Regions from separate parts of the Pulveribacter sp. genome, predicted to be linked through region 1. Evidence: predicted binding sites of a transcription regulator. Region 1 holds the regulator's gene; the other holds the start of a gene.
What was found. The regulator NrdR, encoded in region 1, represses ribonucleotide reductase genes. The targets are predictions, from matches to a motif close to CACNANATNTNGTG.
Positions count from the first base shown of each region.

Region 2: a site for NrdR is predicted at 4,961-4,974, ahead of RT282_RS13130 (ribonucleoside-diphosphate reductase subunit alpha). Genes of this name have one in related genera too.

Region 1 covers NZ_DAMATK010000002.1:39,602-49,204, reverse strand. Annotated here, with positions in the region: gene RT282_RS06490 (lytic transglycosylase domain-containing protein) at 1-489, shown strand, start outside; ZMP/ZTP riboswitch at 519-688, shown strand; gene glyA (serine hydroxymethyltransferase) at 729-1,973, shown strand; gene nrdR (transcriptional regulator NrdR) at 1,996-2,445, shown strand; gene aroC (chorismate synthase) at 2,580-3,677, opposite strand; gene RT282_RS06470 (CBS domain-containing protein) at 3,776-4,240, opposite strand; gene RT282_RS06465 (O-acetylhomoserine aminocarboxypropyltransferase) at 4,349-5,671, shown strand; gene RT282_RS06460 (alpha/beta hydrolase) at 5,671-6,477, shown strand; gene RT282_RS06455 (HAD-IA family hydrolase) at 6,569-7,279, opposite strand; gene hemH (ferrochelatase) at 7,306-8,307, shown strand; gene RT282_RS06445 (tripartite tricarboxylate transporter permease) at 8,413-9,603, opposite strand, start outside.
Region 2 covers NZ_DAMATK010000004.1:122,550-132,152, forward strand. Annotated here, with positions in the region: gene RT282_RS13120 (hypothetical protein) at 1-518, opposite strand, end outside; gene RT282_RS13125 (ribonucleotide-diphosphate reductase subunit beta) at 705-1,823, opposite strand; gene RT282_RS13130 (ribonucleoside-diphosphate reductase subunit alpha) at 1,961-4,828, opposite strand; gene ampD (1,6-anhydro-N-acetylmuramyl-L-alanine amidase AmpD) at 5,070-5,663, opposite strand; gene RT282_RS13140 (sigma-54 dependent transcriptional regulator) at 5,647-7,083, opposite strand; gene RT282_RS13145 (ATP-binding protein) at 7,094-8,782, opposite strand; gene RT282_RS13150 (PP0621 family protein) at 8,788-9,006, opposite strand; gene RT282_RS13155 (cytochrome c biogenesis protein CcsA) at 9,006-9,603, opposite strand, start outside.

The sequences.
Region 1 (9,603 bases):
GAGATCGGCACGCGAACCAAGCTGGACCCGACGCTGATCCTGGCCATCGTGGCCATCGAATCGAGCTTCAATCCCTTCGCCCAGAGTCCTGTGGGGGCGCAAGGCCTGATGCAGGTCATGACGCGCGTGCACACCGACAAGTACGAGGACGTGGGCGGCCACCTGGCAGCCTTCAACCCCCTGGCCAACCTGCGCGTGGGCGTAAAGGTGCTGCAGGAATGCATCGCCCGCGCCGGCTCGCTGGAGGGGGGCCTGCGCTACTACGTGGGCGCCGCCAACCTGCCCAGCGACGGCGGCTATGCCGCCAAGGTGCTGGCCGAGCACTTCCGTCTGCGTCAGGTGGCGGGCGGACGGGCCGCCGCCCCCAACGTGCCGCCGGCCACGCCCGTGCTGTCCACGAAGGCTCCGGCCGAGGCGGCCGACGTGAGCGCGCCCTCCGCCGCACTGCAGCCCACTGGCGAGAAGGTGGCCATGCTGGCCGGCGTCTGACCGGTTGGTTCTCGGCGCTCGGCTACACTAGCCGGGTACGCGACTGGCGATAGGCGTGGCGCACCTGAGAGGGCGCCGCCGCTGACGTGGAAATCCTGCAGGAGGCATGCCTTTCCTGCCAACCACTGGGAAGCGTACCGCGCGGGCAGCCCCAACGGGCTGCCTTTGCCGCGATCCGTCGTTCGCCTGGGCAGCCCCTGGAAGCCTTCGGGGGGCACACGTTCATCAGACTGCCAACCATGTACCAACGCAACATCCTTGTCGAACAAACCGATCCCGAGGTGTGGGCTGCCATTCAGGCCGAAAACGTCCGCCAGGAAGAGCACATCGAGCTGATCGCCAGCGAAAACTACGCCTCGCCCGCCGTCATGGCTGCACAGGGCTCCCAGCTGACCAACAAGTACGCCGAGGGCTACCCCGGCAAGCGCTACTACGGCGGCTGCGAGAACGTGGACGTGATCGAGCAGCTGGCCATCGACCGCATCAAGCAGCTGTTCGGCGCCGAGGCGGCCAATGTGCAACCCAACTCCGGCTCGCAGGCCAACCAGGCCGTGCTGATGGCTTTTTGCAAGCCCGGCGACACCATCCTGGGCATGAGTCTGGCCGAGGGCGGGCACCTGACGCACGGCATGCCGCTGAACATGAGCGGCAAGTGGTTCAACGTGGTCTCCTATGGCCTGAACGCCCAGGAAGAGATCGACTACGACGCCCTGGAGGCCAAGGCACGCGAGCACAAGCCCAGGTTGATCATCGCCGGCGCCTCGGCCTATGCCCTGCGCATCGACTTCGAGCGCTTTGCGAAGATCGCAAAGGAAGTCGGCGCCATCTTCTGGGTGGACATCGCCCATTACGCCGGCCTGGTAGTCGCGGGCGAATACCCCAACCCGGTGCCTTTTGCCGATGTGGTCACCTCCACCACGCACAAGAGCCTGCGCGGCCCGCGCGGCGGCATCATCCTGATGAAGGCCGAGCACGAGAAGGCGCTCAATTCCGCCATCTTCCCCGGCTTGCAAGGGGGGCCGCTGGAGCACGTCATCGCCGCCAAGGCCGTGGCCTTCAAGGAAGCGCTGTCGCCCGAGTTCAAGACCTACCAGCAGCAGGTGGTGAAGAACGCCAAGGTCTTTGCCGAAACGCTGACGGCGCGCGGCCTGCGCATCGTCAGCGGCCGCACGGAAAGCCACGTCATGCTGGTGGATCTGCGCGCCAAAGGCATCACCGGCAAGGAAGCCGAGGCGGCCCTGGGCAAGGCGCACATCACCATCAACAAGAACGCCATTCCCAACGACCCGGAAAAGCCCATGGTGACCAGCGGCATCCGCGTGGGCACGCCAGCCATCACCACGCGCGGCTTCAAGGAAGAAGAGACGCGCCTGACGGCCAACCTGCTGGCCGATGTGCTGGAGAACCCGCACGACGAGGGCCACCTGGCCGCAGTGCGCGCCAAGGTGCACGAACTGACCAGCCGCTTCCCGGTCTACCGCTGAACGCCCGCCGGGCCACGCCAGCGTGAAGTGCCCTTTCTGCAGCCACCCGGAGACGCAGGTCGCAGAAACCCGCGTGTCCGAGGACGGCACGCTGGTGCGCCGGCGCCGGCGCTGCGCCGCGTGCGACAAGCGCTTCACCACGTACGAGCGGCCGGAAGTCAACTTTCCGACCATCGTCAAGAAGGACGGGCGGCGCGTGGAGTACGACCGCGCCAAGCTGCTCGCGTCCTTCCAGCTGGCGCTGCGCAAGCGCCCGGTGAGCACGGTGCAGATCGACAGCGCCATTGAGCGCATCGAGGAACGGCTGCTGAACCTGGGCCAGCGCGAGATGCTGTCCAGCACGTTGGGCGAGTTGGTCATGCGCGAGCTGCAGAAGCTCGACAAGGTGGCCTACGTGCGCTTTGCCAGCGTGTACCGCAGCTTCGAGGACGTGCACGAGTTCCGCGCGCTGGTCGACGAGGTGGGCAAGTGAAGCGACTGGCGCTACGGTTTTAGTAGCTGCCTGCGCTTAGCTGGCGGGCGACAGAGCCGTTTTTTGCCATCATTTCACAGCACCAGGGCCGCAACTGCGGCCCTTGTCTTGTGAACTGGCCGCAAGCGCCGGTTTCAGCCCGCGCTGGCGGCGATGGGGCCCACGGCCTGGTGCACGTCGCCGCACTGCGCCCGGTGGCGCAGGACATGGTCCATCAGCACCAGCGCCAGCAGCGCCTCGGCGATCGGCGCGGCGCGGATGCCCACGCAGGGGTCGTGCCGCCCCTTGGTCACCACCTCCACGCTCTGGCCGTGCACGTCGATGGACTGGCGCGGGCTGAGGATGGAACTGGTGGGCTTGATGCCGATGCTGACCTCGATGTCCTGCCCCGTGCTGATGCCGCCCAGGATGCCGCCCGCGTGGTTGCTGGCAAAGCCCTGGGGGGTGAGCGAATCGCCGTGCACCGTGCCGCGCTGCGCCGCACTGGCGAAGCCGGCGCCGATCTCCACCGCTTTCACCGCGTTCAGGCCCATCATGGCGTGGGCGATGTCCGCGTCCAGCCGGTCGTACAGGGGCTCGCCCAGGCCCACGGGCACGTTCGCCGCCTGCACGCGGATGCGCGCACCGCAGGAGTCGCCGGCCTTGCGCAGCCGGTCCATGTAGTCCTCGTAGCGCTGCACGTCGGCGACCGGGGCGAAGAAGGGGTTGCGGGGCACGTGCTCCCAGGACTCGAAGGGAATGTCCAGTTCGCCCAGCTGCGTCATGCAGGCGCGCAGCTCGGTGCCGTATTTTTCCTTCAGCCACTTGCGCGCCACGGCGCCGGCAGCCACGGTGGGAGCCGTCAGGCGTGCGGACGAACGCCCGCCGCCGCGCGGGTCGCGCAGGCCGTACTTGTGCCAGTAGGTGTAGTCGGCGTGGCCGGGGCGAAAGCTCTGGGCGATGTCCCCGTAGTCCTTGCTGCGCTGGTCCTGGTTGCGGATCAGCAGGGCGATCGGCGTGCCGGTGGTGCGGCCCTCGTACACGCCGGACAGGATCTCCACCGCGTCGGGTTCGCGCCGCTGCGTGACATGCCGGCTGGTGCCGGGACGGCGGCGGTCCAGGTCGTGCTGGATGTCGGCCTCCGCCAGTGCCATGCCCGGCGGGCAGCCGTCGATCACGCAGCCGATGGCCGGGCCGTGGGATTCACCGAAATTGGTGACGCAAAACAGGGTGCCGAGTGTGTTGCCGCTCATAGGACCGGGATTATCGCCCAGCCCCGTGCTCATAAAAAGTGAGCTGCCAGCGCTTATACAGCAAGGGCTGGAGCCATCTTTGGCTATGAAAGCTGCGCTCAGCCCGGCTGCTGCTGGCCGCTGGATTCTTCCTGCGGCCAGTCGCGGATATAGGCCTTGAGCAGCTTGTTCTCGAAGTTCTGCCCGTCCACCACGGCCTTGGCCACGTCGTAGAAGCTGACCACGCCCATCAGCATGCGGTTTTCCATGACCGGCATGTAGCGGGCGTGGCGGCCCAGCATCATGCGTCGCACCTCGTCCATGTCGGTCTCCAGCGTGCAGGTCAGCGGCGCGTCGTCCATGGCGGTGCGCACCAGTGTCGTGCCTAGGCTTCCTCCCTGCCGGGACAGGTGTCCAATGACCTCGCGGAAGGTGAGCATGCCCACCAGATCGCCGTGCTCCATCACCACCAGCGAGCCGATGTCTTTCTCGGCCATGGTCTGCACGGCCTGCGCCAGCGGCTCGTCGGGCGTGACGGTGTAGAGGGTGTTGCCTTTGACGCGCAGGATGTCGCTGACTTTCATGGGATGTCTCTCGGTGTCGCTTTCGGGGCAGGCAGGCGCGCCGTGCGCCGGATGCTCGCGAAAATATAGCCCACAATCCCCGGCGCATTGACCACTTTGGAGACACGGATGCCCGGATATTCCGACCCTGGCTTCGACACGCTCGCGCTGCACGCGGGCAGCCAGCCGGACCCGACCACCGGCGCGCGCGCCACGCCGCTGTACCTGACGACCTCGTTCGTCTTCCAGTCCAGCGATCACGCCGCCGCCCTGTTCAACCTGGAAAGCCCCGGCCACGTCTACAGCCGCCTGAGCAACCCGACCACCGACGTGTTGGAGCAGCGCGTCGCCGCGCTGGAGGGCGGCGTGGGCGCGATCGCCACCGCCAGCGGCCAGGCCGCGCTGCACCTGGCCGTCGCCACGCTGATGGGCGCGGGCGGGCACATCGTCGCCAGCACCGCGCTGTACGGCGGCTCGCAGAACCTGCTGCACTACACGCTGCGCCGCTTCGGCATCGAGACGAGCTTCGTCAAGCCCGGCGACATCGACGGCTGGCGCGCCGCCATCCGACCCAACACCCGGCTGCTGCTGGGCGAGACCGTGGGCAACCCGGGCATGGACGTGTTGGACATCCCCACCATCGCCCAGATCGCCGAGGACGCGGGCGTGCCGCTGCTGGTGGACTCCACCCTCACCTCGCCCTGGCTGATCAAGCCCTTCGAGCACGGCGCGCACCTGGTCTACCACTCGGCCACCAAGTTCCTGTCGGGCCACGGCACGGTGATCGGCGGCGTGCTGGTCGATGGCGGGCGCTTCGACTGGGAGGGCGGCGCGGCCCAGGGCAAATTCCCCGAGCTGACCGAGCCCTACGACGGCTTTCACGGCATGGTGTTCACCGAGGAGTCCAGCGTCGCCGCCTTCCTGCTGCGCGCGCGGCGTGAAGGCCTGCGCGACTTCGGCGCCTGCATGAGCCCGCATTCGGCCTGGACCATCCTGCAGGGCATCGAGACGCTGCCGCTGCGCATGGAGCGGCACGTGCGCAACACCGAGAAAGTGGTGCAGTTCCTGGCCAGCCACCCCTTTGTCTCGCGCGTGGGCCACCCCATGCTGGAGACGCACCCCAGCCACCAGCTGGCGCAAAGGCTGCTGCCGCGCGGCGCCGGCTCCGTGTTCAGCTTCGATATCAAGGGCAGCCGCGCGCAGGGCAAGAAGTTCATCGAGAACCTGCAGCTGTTCAGCCACCTGGCCAACGTGGGCGACGCCAAGAGCCTGGTCATCCACCCGGCCAGCACCACGCACTTCCGCATGAGCGACGAGGCGCTGGCGGCCGGCGGCATCAGCCAGGGCACGATCCGCCTGTCCATCGGCCTAGAGGAGGCGGATGACCTGATCGACGACCTCAAGCGCGCCCTCAAGGCCGCAGAGAAGTTTGGCGGAAAGGCAGGTGCGTGATGAACTACCAAGTCAACGGCGCCAGCGCCTACTGTTACACCGGCGGCCGGGCCTTCGACGCGGCCAAGCCCACGGTGGTCTTCATCCACGGCGTGCTGGGCGACCACAGCGTCTGGGCCTGGCAAAGCCGCTACATGGCCACGCACGGCTGGAACGTGCTGGCCGTGGACCTGCCCGGCCACGGCAGGAGCGGCGGAGAGGCGCCCCAGAGCGTCGAGCAGGCGGCGGATTTCATCGCCGGACTGCTGGACGCCGCCGGCGTGCAGCGCGCCGCACTGGTCGGGCACAGCTGGGGCTCGCTGATCGCGCTGGAGACGGCCGCGCGCCTAGGTGAGCGCATCAGCCACCTGGTGCTGGTGGGCACGGCCTACCCGATGAAGGTCTCGCCGGCGCTGATCCAGTCCTCGCAGGACACGCCCGAAGCGGCCCTGAAGATGGTCAACGTGTTCTCGCGCAGCACGCTGGCGCCTCCCACCGGGGCGGGCTTCTGGGTCTACGGCGCCGGCATGGCGCTGGGGCGGCGCGTGATGCAGGGCAACCGACAGGCCAACGTGTTCCACCGCGGCTTCGTGGCCTGCGACAGCTACGCCGGCGGCGAGGCGGCGATCGCGGCCATCCAGTGCCCGGTGCTGTTCGCCCTGGGCGCGCGCGACCAGATGACCAGCCCCAAGGCTGCCAAGGGCCTGATCGACGGTGCACGCGCCGCCGGCAAGCAGGTCACCGTGGTGCACCTGCCCGTGGGCCACAACCAGATGACCGAAGCGCCGCACGAGACGCTGGCGGCCATCCGCGACTTTTTGAGCTAAGCCAAATCAGCCGCCAGCGCTTGTACTACGGTCGCTGGCAGCTCCTTTTTTAATAGCAAACCGGGTGGCAGCGATGGCTGGCGCCGCGGCGCTACCGCAGCAGCTGGCACAGGGCGCCGAGGCTGGCCACCGTGGCGTGCGGTGCGGGGCCGCCATGCGTCCAGGCCGCGCCGGTGGTGTTCAGCCAGGCGGCCTGCAGGCCGGCGTCCAGCGCGCCGCGCGTGTCCAGCAGCGCATCGTCGCCCACGTGCAGCACCGCGCCGGGCGCCACGCCCGCGGCCCGCGCACCGGCGTGGAAGATGCGCGCGTCGGGCTTGGCCACGCCCAGCACCGTGGCGCTCAGGCTGTCCTTGAAGTACCGGCCGATGCCGATGCGGTGCACGTCGGCGTTGCCGTTGGACACCGCCACCACCGGGTAGCGCGCGGCCAGGAACTCCAGCGCGTGCAGCGCGTCGTCGAACAGCTCCACGCGCTGGCGCTCGGCGAAGAAGCAATCGAACGCCGGCTCGGCCAGCGCCGGGTCGTCGCCCGCCTGCGTGAGCGCCAGGCGGATGGACTCGCGCCGCAGCCCGCTCAGGTCGTGGCGCAGGTCGGGGCGCCCGGCCTCCACCTGCACGCGCAGCGCACGCAGGGCCGGCGCATCGGCGAACAGCGCCGCCGTGCCCGGCGCGTGCACGGCCAGCCAGCCGGCCAGCGCCGCTTCGGCGCGGCGGATGGTGGGCCACACGGGCCACAGGGTGTCGTCCAGGTCCAGGGTGATGGCGCGGATGCGCGCCAGGTCCAGCGTATGGGTCTTCGTCATGGCGCGGCCAAGGATAATCGCCGCCCATGCCTTCTTCCGATACCGCCATCTTGCTGTGCAACCTGGGCACGCCCGATGCGCCCACGGCGCCGGCGCTGCGCCGCTACCTGGCGCAGTTTTTGGGCGACCCGCGCGTGGTCGAGATTCCGCGCCTCGTGTGGCTGCCCATCCTGCACGGGATCATCCTGCGCATCCGGCCCGCCAAGTCGGCCGCCAAGTACGCGACCATCTGGACGCCCGAGGGCTCGCCCCTGGCCGTGTGGACGGCCAAGCAGGCGCTGATGCTGCGCGGCTGGCTGGGCGAGGCCGGGCACGCCGTGCGCGTGCAGCACGCCATGCGCTACGGCCAGCCCGCCATTGGCGCGCAGCTGCAGGCGCTGCAGGACGCCGGTGTGCAGCGCGTGCTGGTGCTGCCCCTGTACCCGCAATACTCCAGCACCACCACGGCCAGCCTGTTCGACGATGTGGCCGCCTGGGTCAAGCGCGCGCGCGTCTATCCCGAGCTGCGCTTCGTCAACGGCTACCACGACCACCCCGGCTACATCGGCGCGCTGGCAGACAGCGTGCGCGCCCACTGGCAGCGCGAAGGTGGGCCGGCCGAGCGCCTGGTGATGAGCTTTCACGGCATCCCCGAGCGCAACGTGCGCCTGGGCGACCCCTATGCCGACCAGTGCCGCACCACGGCGCGGCTGCTGGCGCAGGCGCTGGGCTTGACCGAGCAGCAGTGGCAGATCACCTTCCAATCGCGCTTCGGCAAGGCGCGCTGGCTGGAGCCCTACACCGAGCCCACGCTGGTCGCCCTCGCCCAGGCCGGCACGCGCCGCGTGGATGTGATGTGCCCCGGCTTCACCGGCGACTGCCTGGAGACGCTGGAGGAGATCAACCAGGAGGCGCGCCACGCCTTCATGGAGGCGGGCGGCAAGGAATTCCGCTACATCCCCTGCCTGAACGACGACCACGCGTGGCTCACCGCCCTGAGCCAGATCGCCCAGCAGCACCTGACCGGTTGGCCGACGGCGTCACTCTGACCGCCTGGGCGTCGCCAGCAGGGCAGTGCGGAAAAATAATAGGCAAATCGGGCTCCAGGCCTTACCACATAAGCGCTGGCAGCTCCCGATTCAATAGCGACTCGCTCAGCCGGCCGCGCTGCGCATCCGGCGCTCGGCCCAACGGCGCAGCACGCGCGGCACGATGAGCACGGCCAACACGATGACCAGCAGCGTCGCCGACATGGGCCGCTGCAGGAAGACCCACCAGCTGCCCTCGCCGATGGCCACGGCGTTGCGCATCTGCGCCTCCGCCAAGGGCCCCAGGATCATGCCGACGACCACCGGCGCGGTGGGAAAGTCATAGCGCCGCATCAGCACGCCCAGCAGGCCGATGGCGTACAGCAGGAACAGATCGAACGTGCTCTGGCGCATGCCGTACGCGCCCACGGTGGCGAAGATCAGGATGCCGGCGTACAGCTGCGGGCGCGGGATCTTCAGCAGCTTGACCCACATGCCCACCATGGGCAGGTTCAACACCAGCAGCATCAGGTTGCCGATGTACAGCGACGCAATCAGCGCCCACACCAGCGTGGCCGAGCTGGTAAACAGCTGCGGACCCGGGTTGATGCCGTAATTCTGAAAGGCCCCCAGCAGCACGGCCGTGGTGTTGCTGGTGGGGATGCCCAGCGTCAACAGCGGAATCAGCGCCGCCGTCACCGTGGCGTTGTTGGCCGCTTCCGGCCCGGCCACGCCCTCGATGGCGCCGGCGCTGCCGAACTCGGCGCGGTCCTCGCCCTTGGCCAGCTTCTTCTCGACCGCGTAGCTCAGGAAGGTGGGGATCTCCGTGCCCCCGGCCGGGATGCAGCCGAACGGCGTGCCGATGGCCGTGCCGCGCAGCCAGGCGGGCACCGAGCGCTTCCAGTCGCGCTGCGTCATGTGCACGCGGCCCATGGCGTTGCGCGACTCCTGCACGCGGCCCTCGTACAGCGCCGCGTACAGCACCTCGGCCACGGCGAACAGGCCCACGGCCACCAGCACGATGTCGATGCCGTCCAGCAGTTCCATCTTGCCGCCGGTGTAGCGCGCCGCACCCGTGATCTGGTCCATGCCCACGCAGCCCAGCGCCAGGCCGACGAACAGCGCCACCATGCCGCGCAGGCTGCTCTGGCCCAGCACGGCGCTCACCGTGGTGAAGGCCAGCACCATCAGCATGAAATATTCGGGCGGCCCGAGGCGCACGGCGAAGTCGGCCACCGCCGGGGCGAACAGCGTGACCACCACCGTGGCGACGGTGCCGGCCACGAACGAGCCGATGGCCGACGTGGCCAGCGCCGC
Region 2 (9,603 bases), on a different contig from region 1:
GGCGCTGCGGCCTTCTTCGCCGGTGCCGCTGCCTTCTTGGCGGGGGCTGCGGCCTTCTTGGCGGGTGCGGCCGCCTTCTTGGCTGGTGCCGCCTTCTTCACGGCAGCGGTCTTGCCCGTGGTCTTCTTGGCCGGCGCTGCGGCCTTCTTGGCCGGCGCTGCGGCCTTCTTGGCCGGCGCTGCGGCCTTCTTGGCCGGTGCCGCCTTCTTCACGGCGGTGGTCTTGGCGGTGGCCTTCTTGGCGGGCGCTGCCGCCTTCTTGGCCGGCGCCGCAGCCTTCTTCGCGGGGGCTGCTGCAGTCTTCTTCACGGCGGCCTTCTTGGCCGGCACGGCCGCCTTCTTGGCGGGTGCTGCTGCTGCCTTCTTGGCCGGTGCGGCGGCCTTCTTGGTGGCAGCGGCGCCCGCGCCTGCGGCGGCCTTCTTGGTGGCCGGCGCCTTGGCGCTGGCGGTCGTGCCCGTCGTCTTCTTGGCGGGGGCGGCTGCAGGTTTCTTCGCAGCGGGTTTCTTCGCAGTTGCCATCATTTTCTCCTTGGGGTCGGTTGGCAGAGAGCACCCGGCGCCTGCATTGGGCGGCGGGCGATCCATGGCAACGACGCTTGCGTCCGCCACCACGAATGCGACAAAACGCTCCGGCGCTGCGGCGCATGGCGCCTGGTGCGGAGGGAGCGTGAAAGAAAACCCATGGCCGTCGTGCGCTGGCGCGTGTCAGTCCCAGGACAGCGCCCCGCCGGTCTGGTACTCGATGACGCGCGTCTCGAAGAAGTTGCGTTCCTTCTTCAGGTCGATCATCTCGCTCATCCAGGGGAAGGGGTTTTCCTCGTTGGGGAACAGCTCCGGCAGGCCGATCTGCGTGGCCCGGCGGTTGGCGATGTAGCGCAGGTAGCCCTTGAACATGGAGGCGTTCATGCCCAGCACGCCGCGCGGCATGGTGTCTTCGGCGTAGCGGTATTCCAGGTCCACGGCGTGGTGAAAGAGCGCCGCGATCTCGTCCTTGAACTCGGCCGTCCACAGGTGCGGGTTCTCCAGCTTCAGCTGGTTGATCAGGTCGATGCCGAAGTTGCAGTGCATGGACTCGTCGCGCAGGATGTACTGGTACTGCTCGGCCGCGCCGGTCATCTTGTTTTGCCGGCCCAAAGCCAGGATCTGCGTGAAGCCGACGTAGAAGAACAGGCCTTCCATCAGGCAGGCGAAGACGATCAGGCTCTTGAGCAGCGTCTGGTCGGCCTCGGGCGTGCCCGTCTTGAACGACGGGTCCATGATGGCGTCGATGAAGGGGATCAGGAACTGGTCCTTGTCGCGGATGGAGGCGACCTCGTTGTAGGCGTTGAAGATCTCGCCTTCGTCCAGGCCCAGCGACTCGACGATGTACTGGTAGGCGTGGGTGTGGATGGCTTCCTCGAAGGCCTGGCGCAGCAGGAACTGGCGGCATTCGGGCGCGGTGATGTGGCGGTAGGTGCCCAGCACGATGTTGTTGGCCGCCAGCGAATCGGCCGTGACGAAGAAGCCCAGGTTGCGCTTGACGATGCGGCGCTCGTCTTCGGTCAGGCCGTTCGGGTCCTTCCACAACGCGATGTCGCGCGTCATGTTGATCTCCTGCGGCATCCAGTGGTTGGCGCAGGTGGCGAGGTATTTTTCCCAGGCCCACTTGTACTTGAAGGGGACGAGCTGGTTGACGTCGGTCTTGCCGTTGATGATGCGCTTGTCGACGGCGGCGACGCGCCCTGCGCGGGCCGGCAGGCGCGGCTCCTGCGGGAGGCCGCTGTGCTGGCCGCCCTGCGGGAGATTTTGCGATGGGGTCTTGACTTCTTCGTCCCAGGTAAGCATGGCTTTTCCAGTGCTCGGATTATGGAAGCAGTGCTTCAAAAAGGAAAGCACCGAAGCGTTGTGCAGCCGCGTTTGTTGCGTGGTCGCCTGCTGCGTGTGGCTTCGATGCGGCGGTTTGTGCGCGGGCCGTCGCGCCGTTACTGGCAGGCTTCGCAGCCGGGGTCGTCGATGGCGCAGAACTTCACGTCGGTGGCAGGCTCGGCCATGGCCGCCGCGCCCTCGTGCGCATCGGTGGGCACGGCGTTGAGCTGGCGCTTGTTCACCGTGCTCATCTCGACGTGCGTAGCGCTTTGCGTGCGCAGGTAGTAGGTGGTCTTCAGGCCGCGCAGCCAGGCCAGCTTGTAGGTCTCGTCGAGCTTTTTGCCCGAGGCGCCGGCCATGTAGATGTTCAGACTCTGCGCCTGGTCGATCCACTTCTGGCGCCGTGCGGCAGCCTCCACCAGCCATGCGGGCTCGACCTCGAAGGCCGTGGCGTACAGCCGCTTGATGTCTTGCGGCACGCGGTCGATGGGAGCGAGCGAGCCCTTGAAGTGCTTGAGGTCCATGACCATCACGTCGTCCCACAGCTTCAGGCGTTTCAGGTCGCGCACCAGGTACTGGTTGATGACGGTGAACTCGCCCGAGAGGTTGGACTTGACGGACAGGTTGCCGAACGAGGGCTCGATGGACGCGTCCACGCCCACGATGTTGGAGATGGTGGCCGTGGGCGCGATGGCCACGCAGTTGGAGTTGCGCATGCCGTGCTGCGCTATCTGGCTGCGCAGGGCCTCCCAGTCCAGGCGCGTGCTGCGGTCCACTTCCACGTGGCCGCCGCGCTCGCGCGCCAGCAGCTCCAGCGAGTCCAGCGGCAGGATGCCGCGCGACCACAGCGAGCCGTCGTAGCTCTCATACGTGCCGCGCTCGCGCGACAGCTCGGTGGAGGCCAGGTAGGCGTAGTAGCAGATGGCCTCCATGGACTCGTCGGCGAACTGCACGGCCGCGTCGCTCGCATACGGCACGCGCAGCTCGTACAGCGCATCCTGGAAGCCCATCAGCCCCAGGCCCACCGGGCGGTGGCGCAGGTTGGACTGGCGCGCCTTGTCCACGGCGTAGTAGTTGATGTCGATGACGTTGTCCAGCATGCGCATGGCCGTGGCGATGGTGCTGCGCAGCTTGTCGTGGTCGATGCGGCCGTCCTTGAGGTGGCGCGACAGGTTGACCGAACCCAGGTTGCACACGGCCGTCTCGGTGTCGCTGGTGTTCAGCGTGATCTCGGTGCACAGGTTGCTGGAATGCACCACGCCCACGTGCTGCTGGGGCGAGCGGATGTTGCACGGGTCCTTGAAGGTGATCCAGGGGTGGCCCGTCTCGAACAGCATCGAGAGCATCTTGCGCCACAGATCCACGGCCGGCACGCGCTTGAACAGCTTGAGCTGGCCGCTGTCGGCCTGGGCCTCGTAGGCGGTGTAGGCGCGCTCGAAGGCCTGGCCGTACAGGTCGTGCAGCTCGGGCACGTCGGACGGCGAGAACAGCGTCCACTGACCCTTGTCCATGACGCGCTTCATGAACAGGTCGGGGATCCAGTTGGCGGTGTTCATGTCGTGCGTGCGCCGGCGGTCGTCGCCGGTGTTCTTGCGCAGCTCCAGGAACTCCTCCACGTCCAGGTGCCAGGTTTCCAGGTAGGCGCAGACGGCGCCCTTCCTCTTGCCGCCCTGGTTCACGGCTACGGCCGTGTCGTTGACTACCTTGAGGAAGGGCACCACGCCCTGCGACTCGCCGTTGGTGCCCTTGATGCGCGCGCCCAGGGCGCGCACGCGCGTCCAGTCGTTGCCCAGGCCACCGGCGAACTTGGACAGCAGGGCGTTTTCCTTGATGGACTCGTAGATGCCACCCAGCTCGTCGGGCACCGTGGTCAGGTAGCACGAGGACAGCTGCGAGCGCAGCGTGCCGCTGTTGAACAGCGTGGGCGTGCTGCTCATGAAGTCGAACGACGACAGCAGCTCGTAGAACTCGATGGCGCGGGCATTGCGGTCGTCCTCCTTCAAGGCCAGGCCCATGGCCACGCGCATGAAGAACGACTGGGGCAGCTCGATGCGCGCCTTGTCCACGTGCAGGAAATAGCGGTCGTACAGCGTCTGCAGGCCAAGGTAGTCGAACTGCTGGTCGCGCTCTGCCTTCAGGGCTGCAGCCAGGCGAGGCAGGTCGAACTGCAGCAGGGCGGGGTCGAGCAGCTCGTGATCCACGCCGCGCTGCACGAACTGCGGGAAGTGCTGCACGTAGGCGGCGGCCATTTCTGCAGGCGCCACGTCGCGGCCCAGCACCTCGCGCACGATGGTGTGCAGCAGCAGGCGCGCGGTAGCGTAGGTGTAGCCAGGGTCTTTCTCGATCAGCGTACGCGCGGCCAGGATGGAGGCCTTGTACACCTCGCCCATGGGCACGCCGTCGTACAGGTTGCGCAGCGTCTCGGCGGCGATGGGCGCTGCCTGCACGTCCTCGCCCAGGCCGGCGCAGGCAGATTCGATCAGCGCCTGCAGGCGCAGCACGTCCAGCTCGACACGCTGGCCGCCGTCCTGCACGAACAGGGCCGGCATCTGCGGCATGAGCTGCTCGCGCTGGTGCGCGCGCTCCTGCGCGCGGCGCTCGCGGTACAGCACATAGGCGCGCGCCACCTCGTGGTGGCCGCCGCGCATCAGGCCCAGCTCCACCTGGTCCTGCACGTCCTCGATGTGGAAGGTGCCGCCCGCCGGGCGCGAGCGCATGAGGGCGCGCATGACCGTCTGCGTCAGCTCGTCCACGATCTCCCGCACACTGGCCGAGGCCGCGCCCTGCGCGCCATGCACGGCCAGGAAGGCCTTCATCATGGCGACGGCGATCTTCTGCGGCTCGAAGGGCACGACGGCGCCGTTGCGCCGGATGATCTGGTAGTGCTCGAGCGCGCTGCCCATGCCCGCAGGCTGGACCGTGGCGGGGGACGCCTGGGGGGCGCGCGGAGTGTCGGCCAGGGCCGAGGGAGAGACAACTTGCATGGTTTTCCTTTCCGGGGAGGGCGTCGGACGGGCGGCGCAAGGCGGGCGCGGCAGCGCGCCGGCCAGGCTGCAGGCCGGGTGCCGCGACCTGTACGTCGGGCACTAGATTTAGCGTGGTCTGCTAGTGTAGAACACTATAGGTAGTGTTCTGGCGGTGCAAGCGTCAAACCCCGATTGGCGAAGTTTTCTGACACTGGGGCGTGCCCGGTTGACAGCGCCCGGGCGGGGAGTTGGCCGGCCGTCAGGGGCGCGCGGCCGTGCCGGGCGGCAGCAGCACGCCGCTGCCGGCCAGGGCGCGCCACATGCGGTGCCATTCGAAGCCGCTGCCCGGGTCGTCCTTGCGCTGCGGGGCGATGTGTTCATGGCCGGCGATGAAGCGGATCGGAAAGCGCTGCATCAGGGCCCGGCACAGCCGCAGCAGGGCGGCGTACTGGGCCGGCTCGAAGCGCAAGCCCTCCAGCCCTTCCAGCTCGATGCCTACCGAGTCATCGTTGCAGTTGTCGCGCCCGCGGTAGTGCGAGCGTCCCGCGTGCCAGGCGCGCCGTTCGGCGTCCACGAACTGCCAGACCACGCCCGTGCGCTCGATGAAGAAGTGGCTGGACACCTGCAGCCCGGCGATCTGCATGAAGTAGGGGTGGGCGTCCCAGTCCAGCCGGTTGGTGAACAGCCGCTGCACCTGCCCGCCGCCGTAGCTGCCCGGCGGCAGGCTGATGGAGTGCACGACGATCAGGTCCACCTGGGCACCGGCGGGCCGCTCGCCCTCGTTGGGCGAGGGCAGGCGGCGCGCGCCGGCCAGCCAGCCGCCGCGCCACGGGCCGCTACTGCGCGTCGCCATGCTCGTCGCCGCCCTGCGGCACGGCGATGTCCAGCCGCGCGATGCGGTAGCGGATCTGCCGCAGGCTGATGCCCAGGCGCGCCGCGGCCGCCGTGCGGTTGAAGCCTGATTCGTGCAACGCGCGCACTAGGATTTCGCGCTCTTGCTGGTCCAGCCAGGCCTGCAGGTCGCCCGGCATGTCGGCCGGGGCGGGGCCCGCAGGGGAGACGGCAAGGGTGCCTGTGGGCGCGGCAGCGGCGCCCGGCTCGGGGTCCTCGATGTGCAGCTCGCGCCCGTCGCTCAGGGCCACGGCGCGGTGCAGCAGGTTCTCCAGCTCGCGCACGTTGCCGGTCAGCGGATGGCGCGCCAGCTGCTGCAGGGCGGCGTCCGTCAGGGGCGGCACGGCAATGCCGCCTTCCTCCTGGATGCGCGCCAGCAGCGCCGCGCACAGGGCCGGCAGATCCTCGCGGCGTTCGCGCAGCGGCGGCACCACCACCTCGATGACGTTCAGGCGATAGTACAAATCCTGGCGAAAGCGCCCGGCCTGCACGTCGGCGGCCAGGTCGCGGTGCGTGGCGCTGACGATGCGCACGTCCACCGCCTCCTCCTGCGTGGAGCCCAGCGGGCGCACGCTGCGCTCCTGGATGGCGCGCAGCAGCTTGGACTGCATGGGCAGCGGCAGGTCGCCGATCTCGTCGAGGAACAGCGTGCCCCCGCGCGCCGCCTGGAAGAAGCCCTCGCGATCCTGGCTAGCGCCAGTATAGGAGCCCTTGCGGGCGCCGAAGAACTCCGCCTCGAGAAGGTTCTCGGGGATGGCGCCGCAGTTGACGGCCACCAGCGGCCCGCCAGCGCGCTGGCTGCTGGCATGCAGGGCGCGTGCCACCAGCTCCTTGCCCGTGCCCGACTCGCCGCGCACCAGCACCGGCGCCATGCTGCGCGCCACCTTGGCGATGCGCTGCTTGACGGCGCGCATGGCGCTGGATTCGCCGATCAGGCGCTCCAATGCATCCTGAGCTTGCGCCGGGACCTTGGCGCGCACGCCGCGCTGGGGCGCCGGCACGCCGCCCATGCCCTGGATGGCGGAGGCCACCACGGCGCGGAACTGCTTCAGGTCCACCGGCTTGGTCAGGTAGTCGAAGGCGCCGGCGCGCAGCGCCTCCACGGCGTTCTCGGCCGAGCCGTAGGCGGTCATGACCACGCAGCGCTCGCGCCGCTGCTGCTCGCGCAGATGGTGCAGCAGGTCCATGCCGACGCCGTCGGGCAGGCGCATGTCGCTGATGACCACGTCGAACTTTTGCGCCGACAACTGCTCGCGCGCCTCGGCCACGCTGGCGGCGGCCTCCACCCGGTAGCCCTCGCGCAGCAGCGTCAGTTCGTACAGCGTGCGCAGGTCGGGTTCGTCGTCGACGACAAGGATGGAGGCGGCGGCAGGTGTGTTCATGGGCGTTGCTTCAGTGCCCGATTGTGTCAAACAGCGACGGCGTGCTGGCCGAGAGGTTGCTGCCACGGAACAGGACCGTAAAAGCGTTGCCCGGCACTTCGCCACGCGACAGGCTGCGGCTGGTCCGCTGGTAGCTGATGGCGGCGCCGTGGCGCTGGCACAGCTCGCGGCAGATGTACAGGCCCAGGCCGCTGGAGCGACTCTCGGACGAAAAGAAGGGTTCAAACAGGTGGCGCTCCACGCTCTGGTCCAGCGGCGCGCCGTCGCTCCAGATCTGCAGCCCGGCCCGACCGCTGGGCGTGGTGCGCGTGGACACGCACAGCGAGTTGGCATGCGGGCTCATGTAGCGCAGGGCGTTGTCCAGCAGGTTCACCAGCACGCGGCGCAGGTGCTCCGGGTCGAATTCCACCTGGACGCTACCCGCCTCCAGCTTGAGCTGCCCCTGCCGCCTGGCCGGATCATGGGCCTGCCAGTCGACCCAGATCTGGCGCACCGCCTCGTCCAGCGCCACCATGGCCGGTTCGGCGTGCTGCGGCCGGTGCTGCACGCGGGCGATGTCCAGCACCTCTTCGGTGATGCGCACCAGGCGCTCGGCGTTTTGCCGCACCATGCTGGTCAGCCGCTGGTGGGCCGGGTCGGACAGGTCTTCGGCCAGCAGCTCGTTGGCCTGGGAGATGGCGGCCAGCGGGTTGCGGATCTCGTGGGCCACGGCGGCAGACATGCGGCCCATGGCGGCCAGCTTCTCGGTGCGCAGGCGCGCCTCCATCTCGCGCAGGTCGTGCAGGAACATCACGCACAGCGGCTCCTCGTCGGCGCTGAGGGCGGCGGCGCGCGTGTGGGTGGGCCAGCTGCGCACGCGCAGGGCCATGGGGGCCACGCCGCCGTGCAGTATGTTCACGTCCACCGTCTGCGGCACCTGCAGTGCGAAGGTTTCGCGCGCCAGCGCCAGCAGTGGCGCCCAGGCGCCGTGGTGCCCCAGCGCGAAGGGCACGCCGCCTTCGGCGTGCGGGCCCAGCAGCAGCAGAGCGGCCGGGTTGGCCAGTCGCACCTGACCCTCGGTGTCCAGTACCAGCACGCCGTCGGCCACGTGCTGCATGACCAGGGCGCTCACGGCGCGCTGCGTGCGGGCGTCCATCTGGCTGCGCTGGGCCGTCTCCTGTTCGCTGATCAGCCGTGCGGCCAACAGGTGGGTCAGGTAGGCGACGACGAAGTAGCCGGTGCCGGTCAGGGCCGCCTGCAGGTACATGGGGGCGTTGTCGGTGCCGCCAGCCCCTACGGCCCAGCCCAGCAGCAACAGCGTGGCGCAGGCGGCCGTGCCCAGCGCCAGGGTGAGCGTGCCCAGCACCGAGGCCAGCAGCAGCGGCAGCCCGAACAGCGGCGTGAAGTTCACCGAGCTGCCGCTTTGCAGCGCCTGCAGCACGGCGATAAGCACCAGATCCACGCCAATGGTGGAGAGCCAGTGCAGCCCCGGTTGGGGCGGCGGCGGCGTACGCCGGCCGAAGGCGCGCAGCGACAGCGTGGCGATGAAATACAGGCCGCTGGCCAGAAGCAGCAGCGGGCTGGCCAGCTGGTTCACGGCCGAGCCCGTCAGCACCAGCAGCACCAGGGCCAGCGCCACCATGACGCGCGCGGTCAGGAAGGCGTGCCACAGCCGCGCGAAGGGCAGGTTGCCCTGCGCAAGCGTGGGCGGCGAGCGCACGCGCCTCAGCCCTCGCGCTGGTGCGCGGGGCTGCAGTAGCAGCGCCCGTCCTGCTGCAGGGCCTGCGAACGCGGCAGGTGCACGCCGCAGCGCGCGCAACGCACCATGGGTTCGGGCAGAGGCTTGCTGGCAGGCGGTGGAGGCGGGGCCGCCCGGCGCTGGCCGCTGCGCCACAGGCCGTAGACCACGGCCACCACGGCCAGCAGTACCAGGTATTTCAGCATCAGGTCACCCGCTCCAGCACCACTTCCATGACGAAGCGCGAGCCGGCGTAGGCCAGCAGCAGCAGCGCCGCGCCGGCGTAGAGCACGCGTACTGCCTTGCGCCCACGCCAGCCGAAGCGGGCGCGGCCCAGCAGCAGCACGGCGAAGGTGATCCAGGCCAGTACCGAGAACACGGCCTTGTGGTCCCAGCGCCAGGCGCGGCCGTACAGCACCTCGCTGAACAGCCAGCCGGCGGCCAGGGTGGCCGACAGCAAAACGAAGCCGGCGGCCACGAAGCGGAAGGTGAGGCGCTCCAGCGTCAGCAGCGGCAGGCTGCTGGACAGCTCGGCCGCCTGGCGCATTTGCCGCTCGGCCCGGCCCATGAGCCAGGCGTGGATCACGGCCGCCGCGAACAGGCCGTAGCAGGCAATGCCCAGCGTCAGGTGCAGTGCCAGCCAGGGCGAAGCCGACACGTGCAGTGCCCGGCCAGGAAATATTGCTGCCAGCACGACGGCCGCGGCCCCCAGGGCACTGAGCATGGCGCGGGCGCGCATCTGCGGGAACAGCTGGTGCTCCACGGCATAGGCGGTGAGCACCAGCCACGCCGTCATGGACAGC